2 regions of the Fictibacillus marinisediminis genome follow, and region 2 is predicted to be linked to the other one. Evidence: riboswitches for the same ligand, from Rfam matches in the RefSeq annotation. Region 2 holds a riboswitch; the other holds the start of a gene.
The links. A riboswitch is a leader RNA that binds a small molecule or an ion and turns the genes downstream of it on or off. The one in region 2 is predicted to bind S-adenosylmethionine.

Region 1: another riboswitch for S-adenosylmethionine. It lies ahead of mtnW (2,3-diketo-5-methylthiopentyl-1-phosphate enolase); the one in region 2 lies ahead of LCY76_RS07210 (MetQ/NlpA family ABC transporter substrate-binding protein).

Annotation. Positions count from the first base shown of each region.
Region 1 is NZ_JAIWJX010000002.1:1,608,494-1,615,770, forward strand. Features, by position in the region: gene LCY76_RS08740 (carbon-nitrogen family hydrolase) at 1-717, opposite strand, end outside; gene LCY76_RS08745 (pyridoxal phosphate-dependent aminotransferase) at 803-1,975, shown strand; SAM riboswitch class I at 2,063-2,171, shown strand; gene mtnW (2,3-diketo-5-methylthiopentyl-1-phosphate enolase) at 2,260-3,501, shown strand; gene LCY76_RS08755 (2-hydroxy-3-keto-5-methylthiopentenyl-1-phosphate phosphatase) at 3,498-4,160, shown strand; gene LCY76_RS08760 (methylthioribulose 1-phosphate dehydratase) at 4,157-4,798, shown strand; gene LCY76_RS08765 (1,2-dihydroxy-3-keto-5-methylthiopentene dioxygenase) at 4,821-5,357, shown strand; partial or broken gene asnB (asparagine synthase (glutamine-hydrolyzing)) at 5,532-7,277, shown strand, end outside.
Region 2 is NZ_JAIWJX010000002.1:1,307,076-1,314,352, forward strand. Features, by position in the region: gene LCY76_RS07205 (NUDIX hydrolase) at 1-426, shown strand, start outside; gene LCY76_RS07210 (MetQ/NlpA family ABC transporter substrate-binding protein) at 753-1,586, opposite strand; SAM riboswitch class I at 1,706-1,820, opposite strand; gene LCY76_RS07215 (hypothetical protein) at 2,145-2,333, shown strand; gene LCY76_RS07220 (DinB family protein) at 2,391-2,855, shown strand; gene LCY76_RS07225 (DUF1345 domain-containing protein) at 2,984-3,619, shown strand; gene LCY76_RS07230 (twin-arginine translocase TatA/TatE family subunit) at 3,742-3,924, shown strand; gene tatC (twin-arginine translocase subunit TatC) at 3,985-4,731, shown strand; gene LCY76_RS07240 (alkaline phosphatase D family protein) at 5,134-6,867, shown strand; gene LCY76_RS07245 (ArsR/SmtB family transcription factor) at 7,000-7,277, shown strand, end outside.

The sequences.
Region 1 (7,277 bases), 300 kb from region 2:
AAACAAAATGGTCTCTTCTTCTCCGTCTGTCTCTGCAATAATTTCTCCCCAGGGATCAATGACCATCGTGTGACCTGCGAACGTGTTGTTCTTATCACTGCCGACCCGGTTGCATGCCACAACGTAGCATTGGTTCTCAATGGCTCTTGTTATTAGCAGGTTCCGCCAGTGGCTCAGCCGCTGCGCCGGCCACTCGGCAGGAACAAACAGGATAGAGGCGCCTTCAAGAATATGGGAGCGAATCCATTCGGGGAAACGGATATCATAGCAGATGACACCGGCAGCCGGAACGTTTTCAAGCATGAAATTTCCTTTGCTGGAGCCCGGAGCAATATATTTTTCTTCCTGCATTAGCCGGATCAGATGGAGTTTACTGTATTCGCCGATCTGCTTACCTTTTCGGTTAAAGGCATACATGGTGTTATAGATTCCTTCATCCGTTTTCTTAGCGATGGAACCCGCAACAATGTTCACTTGGTATTTGCTGGCAAGCTCGCTCATTAATCGTTTGATCTCCTCGCCGTTTGTATCTCCTATCTCATCTAGTCTTTCTAGATCATAGCCTGTAGTCCACAGTTCAGGAAGAACAATCACATCTGGTTTTTTCATTGCTGCCTGTTCAATTCGTTTTGAAGCCCTCTTAATATTTTGCTTGGGATTGCCAAGCTGAATATCCATTTGTATCGCTGCAACAGTAAGTTTCATGCTATCCTCCATTAAAACGTTTTGACAGATTTTAATTAAGCGTATAACATAATTGATTAGAATTTCAAGAAAATTACGAAAGACAGGATGTGTAACCGTGAAACAATTCCAGCAAGCAGAAGCTTTATCGCGGCTGCCTGAACAATTTTTTGCAAAGCTGGTAGGAAAGGTGAGTGCTGCTGCTTCTAAAGGGCATGATATCATCAACCTTGGCCAGGGAAACCCTGACCAGCCCACTCCTCCGCATATTGTGGCCGCTTTGCAGGAGGCTGCTCATAACCCGCAATATCATAAATATTCTCCGTTCAGGGGTTATGATTTTTTAAAAGAGGCAGTTGCTGAACATTACAAGAAAGAATTCGGCGTAGAAGTTGATCCTAAAAAAGAAGTAGCTGTCTTATTCGGAGGTAAAGCAGGTTTAGTAGAGATTTCACAATGTTTTTTGAACAAAGGTGACCTAGCCTTGGTCCCTGACCCTGGATATCCCGATTACTGGTCAGGACTTGCCATGGCGGAAGCTGAGATGAGCATGATGCCTCTTAAAGAGGAAAATGATTTCCTGCCTGATTACGCTGAAATCTCACAAGAGGATGCAGAACGGGCAAAACTCATGTTCTTGAACTATCCGAATAATCCAACGGCGGGTGTAGCGACAGTGCCGTTCTTTAAAGATACAGTAAGCTTTGCCGAAAAGCATAATATTTTAGTCGTCCATGATTTTGCCTATGGAGCCATCGGATTTGAAAACGAGAAACCGGTCAGCTATCTGCAGGTTCCTGGTGCGAAAGAACAGGGTGTCGAAATCTATACGATGAGCAAGACGTATAACATGGCTGGCTGGAGAGTAGGCTTTGCCATCGGGAACGAGTGTGTGATTGAAAGCATTAATCTTCTTCAGGACCACTTCTATGTCAGCCTTTTCCCAGCTGTACAGGAAGCTGCAGCTAAAGCACTCCTGGGGCCGCAGGAGTGCGTGGAAAATCTGGTCTCCATGTATGAAAAACGGCGTGATGTGTTTATTTCAGGATTGAGGGAGATCGGCTGGGATGTGACTGCCCCTAAAGGATCCTTCTTCTGTTGGCTCCCTGTTCCCTCAGGGTTCACCTCTGAAAGTTTTGCAGATTATCTCCTGGAGCATGCACATGTCGTTGTTGCACCAGGCATCGGTTTTGGCAAAGAAGGAGACGGTTATGTTAGAGCAGGGCTATTAACGGATGAGAACAGGCTGAAGGAAGCCGTTGTTCGGATTGCCCAGCTGAAATTATTTTGATAGTGTTGTACATTTAAGAGATTGACAGATTTTTTGTAACCTGTCATAATCACAAGTAATTCTAACATTCGAATAATTTTATTTATTCTCTTATCAAGAGCAGGTGGAGGGACTAGCCCTATGAAGCCCGGCAACCGGCTTATCCTTTAGGATAAAAACGGTGCTAATTCTTGCAGCGGCAGCTGACAGATAAGAGGGAGCGGTATCTTTTTGTTTATTATGCCTCTTCCCTCGGGAAGAGGTTTTTTATTGGAATAAATCTATGCTTTCGGAGGGATTTCAGCATGTCGACAATAACTGCAACCTATCTGGTTCATGATCCAAAAGGCAACTTTGAGAAAAAAGCTGAAGGAATTGCACTCGGACTGACGGTCGGTTCATGGACGGACTTGCCGGATCTTCAGAAAGAACAGCTGCGAAACCATAAAGGCCACGTAGTGGAAATCAATGAATTGCCCGAAGATACGAGGGTAAATCAATACTTTGGCTCGTCCAGAAAACAGGCTCTTCTTAAAATCGCGTATCCTGCCGCTAACTTCACACCGGACTTGCCGGCGATCTTGACGACTGTTTTCGGTAAACTATCGTTGGATGGAGAAGTAAAGCTGATCAATCTTGATTTTTCCCCTGAATTGGCTTCGGCTTTTCCTGGACCTTCTTTTGGAATTGATGGAATTCGCAATCAGCTGGGGGTTTTTGAAAGGCCTCTTCTAATGAGTATTTTTAAAGGTGTGATCGGCAGGGATCTTCAATATTTCAAGAATCAGCTGAAGGAACAAGCGCTGGGCGGAGTGGATCTCGTAAAAGATGATGAAATCCTGTTTGATAATCCGCTGACACCATTTGAAGAACGAATAACAGCTGCTAAAGAAGTATTAACGGCAACTGAACAAGAGACCGGACATAAGACACTGTATGCGGTGAATTTGACAGGGCGAACCTATGATCTGAAAGATAAAGCAAAAAAAGCGGCAGAGCTAGGGGCAAGCGCATTACTCTTTAACGTTTTCGCCTATGGGCTTGACGTCTTGCAAAGTTTAGCAGAAGATCCAGACATTAGCCTTCCGATCATGGCACATCCTGCCGTATCAGGCGCGATTACACCATCGGAATTTTATGGTATCTCCAACCGTCTGCTTCTTGGTAAACTGCTCCGCCTTGCAGGAGCGGATCTCGTATTGTTCCCGTCACCATATGGCAGTGTCGCTCTTCGAAAAGAAGATGCAATCGGCATTGCAGGCGAACTGACTGAGAAGGATGCAAACTGGAAAGGGGCATTCCCGGTACCATCAGCAGGAATCCATCCTGGTTTAACACCGCTCTTGCTTCAGGATTTTGGCATTGAAAGCATTATTAATGCTGGTGGGGGTGTTCACGGCCATCCAGGAGGAGCTGTGGACGGCGGCAGAGCTTTCCGCGATGCAATCGATGGATTGATGCTAAACAAATCTCTTGAACAGATCAGCCAGGAAAGTAAACCTTTAAAGGAAGCGCTTGAGTTGTGGGGCGGATTGGTAAAAGCATGAGCAAAACGAAAATTATCTTTTGTGACTTTGACGGTACGATTACCGAAAAAGATAATATTATCGATATCATGAAGAATTTTGCTCCGAACGGCTGGGAACTCATTAAAGATCAAATTCTAAATCAGGAGATCTCTATCCGGGAAGGTGTAGAGAAACTCTTTTCCCTTATTCCATCCGACAGGAAGAATGAGATTGTGAGCTATGTCCTCTCAACAGCAAAAATTCGAGAAGGATTTAATGAATTTGCAGCTTATACAAAAGAACACAATATCCCACTGTTTATCGTCAGCGGTGGAATTGATTTTTTCGTTTATCCAATGCTTGATGGAATAATTAATCAAAATAAGATTTATTGCAACGGGAGTAATTTTCAGGGAGAGACGATACAGATTCTTTGGCCGCATTCCTGCGATTCCTCCTGCAGCAATGATTGTGGATGCTGTAAACCTACTATACTGAGAGGCTACGATTCTTCCCGTTATGAAAAAATTGTGATCGGTGATTCCATTACAGACCTGCAGGCCGCCAAGATTGCGGATAAAGTGTTTGCCAGAGATTTCCTGATCGAGAAATGCGAAGAACTCAGCATTGCATACGATCCTTTCTCTACTTTTTATGAGATTGTACAGTATCTTGAAGAAAAGGGAGTGAGAGTTTGAGTACGCTTGATGCGCTATGGACAGAACTGGCGGACATTAAGGATGAATTGGCACAAAGGGACTGGTTTCCAGGAACAAGCGGAAACCTGTCCATTAAGGTAAGTGATCAACCGCTTACCTTCTTGGTTACCGCAAGCGGAAAGGATAAGCGAAGAAGGACGACTGAGGATTTTCTATTGGTGGATTCAGAGGGAAATGCGGTTGATCCAACGCATCTCCGCGCTTCAGCTGAAACCGGTCTTCATTCAAAAGTATACCAGCTGACCGATGCGGGCTGCTGTCTCCATGTGCATACTGTGGACAATAATGTGATTTCAGAATTGTATGCAGGAGAGGGGCAGGTTACTTTCAAAGGGCAGGAACTGATCAAGGCCTTTAACATCTGGGAGGAAGAGGGGTCCATCACGGTTCCCATTATTGAGAACTATGCGGATCTTAAGATATTGGCCGAAAGCTTCGGAAAGGCAATCGGTCCTGATACAAGAGCTGTCCTTATTCGAAACCACGGAATCACCGTTTGGGGCAAATCGGGATTTGAGGCGAAAAGGCACTTGGAAGCAATTGAGTTTCTATTTTCCTATCATATTAAAATGAAATCATTAATGCAGTTTCATGGTGGACAACCATCACTTATATAAAACGAGCATAGGGGGATGCCATATGGCGCAATTACGTTTTCATGATAACAATGAAAGGTATGAAGAACTTAAGAAGGTTAGTGATTATCTTGAAAGCCAGGGAGTAATCTACGAAAATTGGGATATTGAAAAACTTCCTGCACACCTGAAAGAAAACTATTCTTTAAGTGATGAAGAGAAAGCAGAAATCATTCAGGTCTTTAGAAAAGAAATTGATGAACTGTCAGAAAGAAGAGGATACGTGACAGAAGATATAATTGCCCTGTCACCGGATACTCCAAATCTTGATGAGCTGCTTAAAAACTTTTTGGCAGAGCATCACCATTCCGATGATGAAGTACGATTTATTGTGAGCGGACACGGTATTTTTGCGATTGAAGGGCCAGAGGGACGATTTTTTGACGTTGAGCTGGAGCCAGGAGATCTCATTTCTGTACCTGAAAACTATCGCCATTACTTTACACTCATGGATGACCGCAAAGTTGTGGCCGTCCGAATCTTTAAATCAAAGGAAGGCTGGGTGCCCATCTACGATAAACAGGAAACAGCTGTTAAATAATCAGGCTACACACTTGACTGCAGCAAAGGGAGCTTCCTTTGCTGCAGTTTTTTTAATGGCTGGTTTGCAAGCTTTTCAATCTTGAATAATTACACACTCATACCGGTGAACCATTCTCACTTACCTGCATAAAGTAAGTATTGGGCGCTTATGGAAGGATGAATCAGCATCCGAATGGAAAGGGTGATGACGGTGTGCGGGATTACTGGATGGATAGACTGGAAGCGCGACGTTTCACAGGAAAATAAAACATTGATTAAAATGGCAGCTACATTATCGAAGCGCGGGCCGGACGCTTTGAACGTATGGAGCCGCACTCATGCAGGCTTCGGCCATGCAAGGCTGGCGGTTGTGGATCTTGAAGGCGGCGCACAGCCGATGACGAGGGGGGAAGAGAACGCCCCTTGCACACTTTGTTATAATGGTGAGCTTTATAACACCGAGGATTTAAGAAAAGAACTGTTGAAAAAAGGGTACCAGTTTGAAGGTCATTCTGATACCGAAGTGCTTCTCATTTCCTATATTGAATGGGGAGAAAGCTGTATTGATCACTTTAATGGGATCTTTGCTTTTGCGATCTGGGATTCCCAAAAAGAAAAATTGTTTCTAGCACGAGACCGTCTTGGTGTCAAACCGCTGTTTTACTCTATAGCGGGAGGACGTCTTTTGTTCGGTTCGGAATTAAAAGCGATCCTGGCTCATCCTGATGTAAAAGCCGAACTGGAGAGGGAAGGTCTTCAGGAAGTTTTCGGGCTGGGGCCATCAAGGACTCCGGGACATGGTGTGTTTAAAGGAGTCAGTGAACTTAGGCCCGGCCATGGTTTAACGTTTGATAGAAACGGTCAAAGGCTTTGGCGGTATTGGAACGTGAAGAGCGAGTGTCATCCTCATTCGCTGGAGGAAACCGTATCCAATGTGAGAGAGCTGGTGGTGGATGCTGTTCAACGGCAGCTTGTTGCCGATGTGCCGGTTTCCACCTTTTATCGGGAGGCCTTGACTCAAGTGTGATATCCGCAATTGCGGCAGAGCATTTTAAATCAGAGAATAGAGGGCGGCTCCACACGTTCAGCATCGATTATGTGGATAATGACAAGTATTTTAAAGCGAGTGATTTCCAGCCGAACGCCGACGGTCCATTTATTCAAAAGATGGTGGAAGCCACAGGCTCCGTCCATCACAATTGTGTCATTGACACAGAGCTGCTGGTCAATCACCTTCGGGAATCAGTAGCAGTAAGGGATCTTCCGGGAATGGCTGATGTTGATTCCTCATTGCTTTGGTTCTGCAGACTGATTAAAGATCATTCCACGGTTGCACTTTCCGGTGAGTGTGCCGATGAAATTTTTGGCGGTTATCCATGGTTTCATAAACCAAAAGTTATGAACAGGCCCCTTTTTCCATGGATGAGTTCAACGGCTGAGCGGGAAGATCTGCTGCATGATCATTGGAAGAATAAGCTAAATCTATCTTCCTATGTGAAACAGCGGTTCCATGAATCACTCGCGGAAATGCCAAGGCTTGATGGAGAAACGGGAGTGGAGGCGAAACGCAGGGAGATTTTTTACTTAAACATGATCTGGTTTATGACAACATTACTCGATCGTAAGGACCGAATGAGCATGGGGGCAAGTCTGGAGGTCAGGGTACCGTTTGCTGACCACCGGATCGTTGAATACGCCTGGAACATACCGTGGGAGATGAAGATGCTGGAAGGGCGGGAAAAGGGCCTTCTCAGAAAAGCACTTACCGGAATCCTGCCGGATGAAGTTCTTCATAGAAAGAAAAGCCCTTATCCGAAAACACATAATCCAAACTATACGCAAAGTGTGAAAGAGTGGCTTCAGTCGATCATCGATAACAGCAGTTCACCTATACTGGAATTGATAAAAAAAGAAAAAGTTCAGGCGATTATTGATACAA
Region 2 (7,277 bases):
GTAGATGTGGTTTATGTTTTATTGTGGGACGAACGATCGGATAACATCTTTATGGTGAAGAACAGAGGGGATAAAGGTTCCTATTATACGCTTCCCGGGGGTGCAGTGGAGGAAGGGGAAACCCTTGAACAGGCTGCTGTCCGTGAAGTGAGAGAAGAGACGGGCCTGGAAGTAGAAGTAGAGAACGTATTTGGAATATCCGAGGCCTTTTTTGAAGAAAATGGGCATCATGTGATCTTCTTTACGTTCCTTGGCAAAATAACCGGTGGAAAGATTGGGACCCTATGTCCGGATGAAATCGAGGAAGTCGCATGGATGGATTATAAGGAAGCAGAGCCATATCTATATCTTCCGGATGGTGTAAAAGAAAGGATCATATCCAATCGTTCCATCTCCTACAGTCTGAGAGGAACCGTCAAAAGCTAAAAAGAAGTGCAGGATCCAAGAAAATAAGTGGCAATTATTTGATGAAAAAGAAGCTTTCTCGTAGATGAGGGGAAGCTTCATTATTTTTGAGGAGCTTGCTGTGTTTTTAGTGTGCAGGTAATGTGTTTGAATAGTGATTTTTGAGTTTACATGCGGGTTTATATGGTTTACTGTCCACTTTGCTGAGTTTACGTGCCGCTTTTAAGAGTTTACTGTCCGCTTTTTTCGCTTTACGTGCCAGATCAAGCATTTTACATGCCAAACACATCATTCCGCCCCATACCAAAAAAGAGCCTGGAGATAATTCTCCAGGCACTTATTTCATCTTAATTTGATACAGGGAGGACGGCGCCTTTGTATTCTTTTTCAATAAACGATTGGATCTTTTTAGAATGAAGCACTTCAACCAGGGTTTTAATGGCTTTCTTGTCTTTATCGCCTTGGCGGACAGTGATGATGTTGGCAAATGGAGAATCAGGCCCTTCTAGTGCGATGGAATCTTTCTTTGGATTAAGTCCAGCATCGATGGCATAGTTCGTGTTGATGACGATAGCATCTCCTTCATTGTACTGATAGGCCTTTGTAAGAAGAGCTGGCTCGATGTCAGCCCTAAATTTAAGTTTCTTTGGATTTTCAACAATGTCTTTCAGCTGTGCTTTGTACCCGACGCCTGATTTAAGCTTGATCAATCCTGCTTTTTCAAAGATAGAAAGAATTCGGCCATGCTCAGCTACTGAATTGCTTAGAATCACTTTTGCACCGTTCGGCAAATCTTTTAGTGATTTGTATTTTTTAGAGTAAACGCCCATTGGTTCAATATGAATGGCTCCAGCGTTTTCGAATTTATAGTTTGGATTTTCTTTCAGTTGCTGCTCCAGGTAAGGAATGTGCTGGAAGTAGTTAGCATCGATCTCTTTATTGGCCAGCGCTTTGTTTGGCAGAACATAATCTTGGAATTTAACGATCTTCAGGTCAATTCCTTTTTTCTTCAGCAAAGGAACCGCTTCTTTTAGAATGACAGCGTGCGGTACATTAGAGGCACCGACAGTTAATTTTTCTATCCTTTTCCCATCGCCGCTCGTGCTTGATGATCCGCATGCCGATAATGCTGCCGCGATCAATACTCCCAGTAATAATAATCCCCATTTTTTTAATTTCATTGATTCCCCAACCCCCATTTTCATTTTTTGATAGTGCTACACTGTCTTGAGAGCATGGATTTAAACCAAAAGCCCTCTATCTCAAAAGAGACAGAGGGCTTCCGAATAAATCCGTTGACCTCTCATCTCTCAGCTTTCGCTGTTAGATTTAGCACCGTTTCCATACTGATGATTCAGCATGAATGGTTGCCGGGCTTCATAGGGCTAATTCCCTCCACCTGCTCTTAATAAGAGTGTACTCATATCAAATTACTTCGTATTATGGCAGGTATTCAAAATAATGTCAATTCCTTTTTTTCCAACAGGGCCATTGTATAAATATATTTATGGGTGTTTGTGTCGGAGATCTTCAAGAAAAAGCGAACCTCTTGCAATCCACTGTATCCAATTCAAAATCCACCATGTGCAGCGTTCCTTTCCTTGTTCCTGCCATCTATCATAGCGAAATTGGGCCATGTTCTCCAATTAAGTTGCCCTATTTGTAAAAAAATGCAGACAAAACATGTGGAAGAAGATATCATTACAGTATGATCTATACGGCATAAGGAGGTACGAAATATGTCATCTGAAAATAACGGGCAGCCTAAAAAGCTGAGCTATCAGGAAGCGATCAAGCAAAAGCTGGCTGAAAAAAAGCAGCAGCAGGCTAACGGAAAGCTTTCTACAAACCCGGTTAAATCAACCAAACAAATGAAAAGCCAGCAGACGAAAAAGGCCAACAACCAGCACCGTCGCACTGGCGTTTAATTTTCACTATGAAACCCTTATATGAGGGTTTTTTTGTTTACTTAGAAAGGAGTCCTCATGAATATAATAAAACCAATTTTTCACCAGCTGGAGATAGCCAACCATTACATTCTGAAAATTTTAGAAATCATGGAAGAAAGCGACCTGGAACTTTCGCTGGGAGCGGAGAAAAGAACATTACGGGAACTGTTCGCCCATCTAGCCGTGATCTATAAAGCGGACTTTATGATCTTGAATGGGGCCACTCAGCAGGAGATGGAGGAGTTCTATGAAAAGCACCACCCCCAGACCCTTTTGGAAATAAAGGAGATGCTTCTTGATCATTTTGCTTTTTTAAAAGAGAAGACGGCGTGTTTTACGAATGAAGATTGGTCTGTTGTGACAACCTCGTGGTGGGGAGTGTCCTATTCAAGATACGAATGGATGCTGGAAATTCTCGGACATGTCTATCACCATAGAGGTCAGCTGCAGACGGTACTCGCCATAAATAGCAGAGACCCGAAAATTCAACTGTTTGAATAGCATCAATCTTTAATTCCCCTGGAAAGATAAGGTCACCAATCCATTTTTAATGACATATCATAAGGTAGCGGTGTATGAGGACGAGCATGCCTTCATCCATTGACTACCCTTTTTAAGTTGGCGGTTTTATGAAATTGAAAATGAGTACGAAAAAAGATTACCGCTGGCCGTCTGATGTTGCGATCGTCATCATCGGAATCTTATTTAAACTTTTGTCCAATATGGTGACAATCGGCCCGAACTGGCCGGTCTTTGTCATTGCTTTTATCCTTTATATTCCTTTACTTTACGCAGTTAGTTCTGAACATGATCTATGGTCGAGGAAATTTGCGATTCTTCGGGTTTTAGTTCTTACTTTTGCCTTGATGAGCAGCATGGTGGACTTGGTGTATTCTTTATTTTTTGGCATGCCGAGTGCCAGTGAATTATTTCAAAGTGCTGGTCTATTGTGGGCAGCGAACGTGCTGATTTTTGCGATCTGGTATTGGGAGATCGACAGAGGGGGGCCAATCCGGAGAAATTCAAAAAATCCAGGGAAGCCTGAATTTGGTTTTCCTCAGATGATGTCCTCACTGCCAGAGTGGGAAGGGTGGAAGCCTAATTTCCTGGATTACTTATTTGTAGCCTTTAACACAAGTGTTGCTTTCAGTCCGGCGGATACGGCTGTATTTTCCAGGCGGGCGAAACTCCTGATGATGACACAATCGGTGATCTCACTTGTTGCGCTCGTTGTATTGGCGGCACGGGCAATTAATATCGTGTAAGGGATGGTGAATGCCATCCTTTTTTAAGTTTATAAAATGTTAAATTTTTCTTCATATTTCCTCAACAATACTTATTTATCGTAGGAGGTGAGCGATAACGACATCCTTAAGGAGGCATTCCAATGTTACAAAATATCGGTATACCCGGCTTGGTTATCATGTTAGTGATCGCGTTAATTATCTTTGGACCTTCTAAACTTCCTGAGATTGGACGGGCATTTGGCAGCACACTCAGGGAATTTAAAAACTCTGCCAAAGATTTGATGAGTTCGGATGAAAAGGAAGAGAGAGCAGACCAGAAATAATAGAAGAAGGGGATGGCCATTCGTCATCTCCTTCCTCTTATTTAGCAGAGGTGAAAAATTATGAAGGATGTAGAAATGCTCCTAGTGGATCATCTAAGCGAGCTTCGAAAACGGCTGATCATTACCTTGGTTACATTTGCTCTATTTTTCATCGTTTCCTTTATTTATGTTCAGGACATCTATCACTGGCTGATCAGGGATTTGGACGAGAAGCTTGCGGTTCTTGGGCCAAGTGATATTCTGTGGGTGTATTTTATGATATCGGGCATCATCTCCATCGCACTGACGATTCCGGTGGCGGCTCACCAGATCTGGATGTTTGTGAAACCGGCACTCTCTAAACATGAAGCCAAAACGGCATTGTCCTACATACCGGCGTTATTTCTGCTGTTTATTACCGGCCTTGCCTTTGGCTATTTTGTGGTTTACCCGATGGTGCTGGATTTCCTGCTCTCGCTGTCGGATGGACAGTTTCAGACCTTCTTTACATCAGAAAAATATTTCAGATTTATGATGAATCTCACGCTGCCGTTTGGCTTTTTGTTCGAGATTCCTCTCGTCATCATGTTTCTGACATCAATCGGACTCGTAAATCCAAAACTACTATCAAAAGCACGGAGAATCGCTTATTTTGTTTTAGTACTGATTGCGATTGTAATTACGCCGCCGGATTTCATGTCAGATTTTCTTGTCACGATCCCACTTTTGGTTCTGTATGAGTTCAGCATCACGCTATCCAAGATTGTCTACCGTAAAAAGCTGGCTAAACAGGAGGATAATGTTGTGGAGCTGAGGAAGCCTTCGTGAGTTTGAAGGAATACGCGCCGATTGGGTTGAAATACGCGCGAATCTTCTCGTTTTACGATCCAATCTCACACAAATACGCGCCAATCAAAAAAGAGTGCTCCCCGCACTCTTTTTTTAACTTCCAATTGTTAGGGTTTTTTAAAGCGAATGTTAAAATTCACCTGGGCGAAAGTCCTTATTGTTTGTTGAGGGTTGACTGAATTTGTCCTTTCACGCATTGAAATATGTTGAAAAAAGATACAGGGGATGATAAAAGTCCTGAGAAGAATGGCCTTCTCCTTTTATTCTCTTAAACTCCGGCCTTTACATATCTTTACGGTAGATTCACAAACAGGTTTTATACTGAGCCTCGTACGCTACTATTTCAATGAGAGGGGAATCAGCATGGCAGATGAGAGGCATATGGAGGATTGGATTAAGAATTTAACCGATAAGAGTAATGAGGACAAGAGGTTCGATCGTCGAAGCTTTCTAAAAGGAACCGGTAAGATCGCGGGATTATCTCTAGGTATGGTGCTGGCTCAGTCCATAGGGGGCTTTGAGGTTAACGCGGCTCCAAAGTTTCAAAGCTATCCTTTTACCCTGGGTGTTGCGTCTGGTGATCCACTTTCCGATGGCGTCGTGCTGTGGACACGTCTTGCCCCAAATCCGCTGAATGGGGGCGGGATGCCTGCACAAGCTGTTCCGGTAAAATGGGAGATTGCCAGAGATGAACGTTTTCGCAACATCGTTCAATACGGAACAGAGCTGGCAAGACCTGATCTTGCGCATTCCGTGCATGTTGAAGTGAGCGGGTTAAAACCTAACGAAGTCTATTATTATCGTTTTAAAAGCGGTTATGAACTGAGTCCGATCGGCAGAACGAAGACCTTGCCTGCTGTTGGATCTGCCGTGAAAGAATTGAAATTTGCATTTGCTTCTTGCCAGCAGTATGAACACGGATTCTATACGGCCTATAAGCATATGGCTGAAGAGGATCTGGATCTTGTGTTCCATCTTGGTGATTATATTTACGAATATGGCCCGAACGAGTATGTCGCAGCAACCGGAAATGTCCGCACGCACAGCAGTGCAGAGGTCATGTCGCTGGATGATTACCGCAACCGTCATGCCCAGTATCGTTCTGATGCGAACCTGAAGGCTGCTCATGCTGCTTTCCCATGGGTTGTTACCTGGGATGACCATGAAGTTGAAAACAACTATGCGGATAAGATTCCTGAAAAAGGACAGTCTGTGGAAGCTTTCATCATTCGCCGGGCTGCCGCTTACCAAGCGTATTATGAGCATATGCCGCTTCGTAAAACATCGCTACCAAACGGGCCGGACATGCGTTTATACCGAAATTTCGCATACGGAAACCTCGCTTCGTTCAATGTACTCGATACCCGCCAGTACCGGTCGGATCAAGCTAATGGAGACGGAAACAAACCACAGTCTCCTGAATCACTGGATCCTCGCCGTACTCTTATGGGGAAGGAACAGGAAAGCTGGCTCTTTAACAATCTGAGTACTTCCAAGGCTCACTGGAATGTACTGGCTCAGCAGATTTTCTTTGCTCAATGGAATTTTGGGACAAGCGCTGCCCCTGTTTACAGCATGGATTCCTGGGATGGCTATCCGGCACAGCGCCAGCGGGTTTTAGACTTTGTAAAAAGTAAAAACATGAACAATCTGATTGTATTAACAGGGGATGTTCACGCGAGCTGGGCTTCCAACCTGCTGATGGATTTTGATAATCCCAATTCACCAATCTTCGGTGCTGAATTTGTTGGAACTTCCATCACTTCCGGTGGAAATGGCGCTGATAAGCGAAAAGATACCGATCATATTTTGGAACAAAATTCGCATATCAAATTTTTTAACGACTACCGCGGCTATGTCCGCTGTAAGGTGACACCTGAACAATGGCAGGCTGACTATCGTGTTGTCCCTTTCGTAACAGAGCCAGGTGCCGCAGTATCTACACGAGCGTCCTATGTTTACCAAAAAGATCAACTCGGGCTGAAGCGGGTATCGGCTTCCATTGTCCCACAGGGGCTTAAAATTTCTGAACAGGTAGAGGATGACCGCTTTACTGCTCATACGCATGCACATAACAAGCAGATGAATCAAATAAAGGAGAAAGTAAAACAGTAAATGGGCTCAGAGACACAAAAGCGTAAAGCTGCTTTTGTGTTTTTTTTGAATGTTCATTCGAAATATATTGAATAAATAGTTCGTTAAATTTAGAATATAAAGTATGAAACTATAAAAGGGGGATGGAAAGTCTTGAAACACCTTTTATCCGCACAGCCCGCAGAAAAAGTGCAAGTAGCACTAGAATCTTCATGTGTATGGGAAGTCATACTTGGTATTGCCGGTTATACCTACGCACAATTAAGGCATTCCTTTGATTTGGACGAGCAATGGAAAGATTGGAAAGGGGAAATGAACAGTTCGCTTATTGACCATCTGAAACAAATCCAAGAAACGAACTTGTGGTACGGAATGCTCCTGCTTCAAAACCGGTGGAACGCGGACACCCTTCAAGAATTTTCGAATAAACT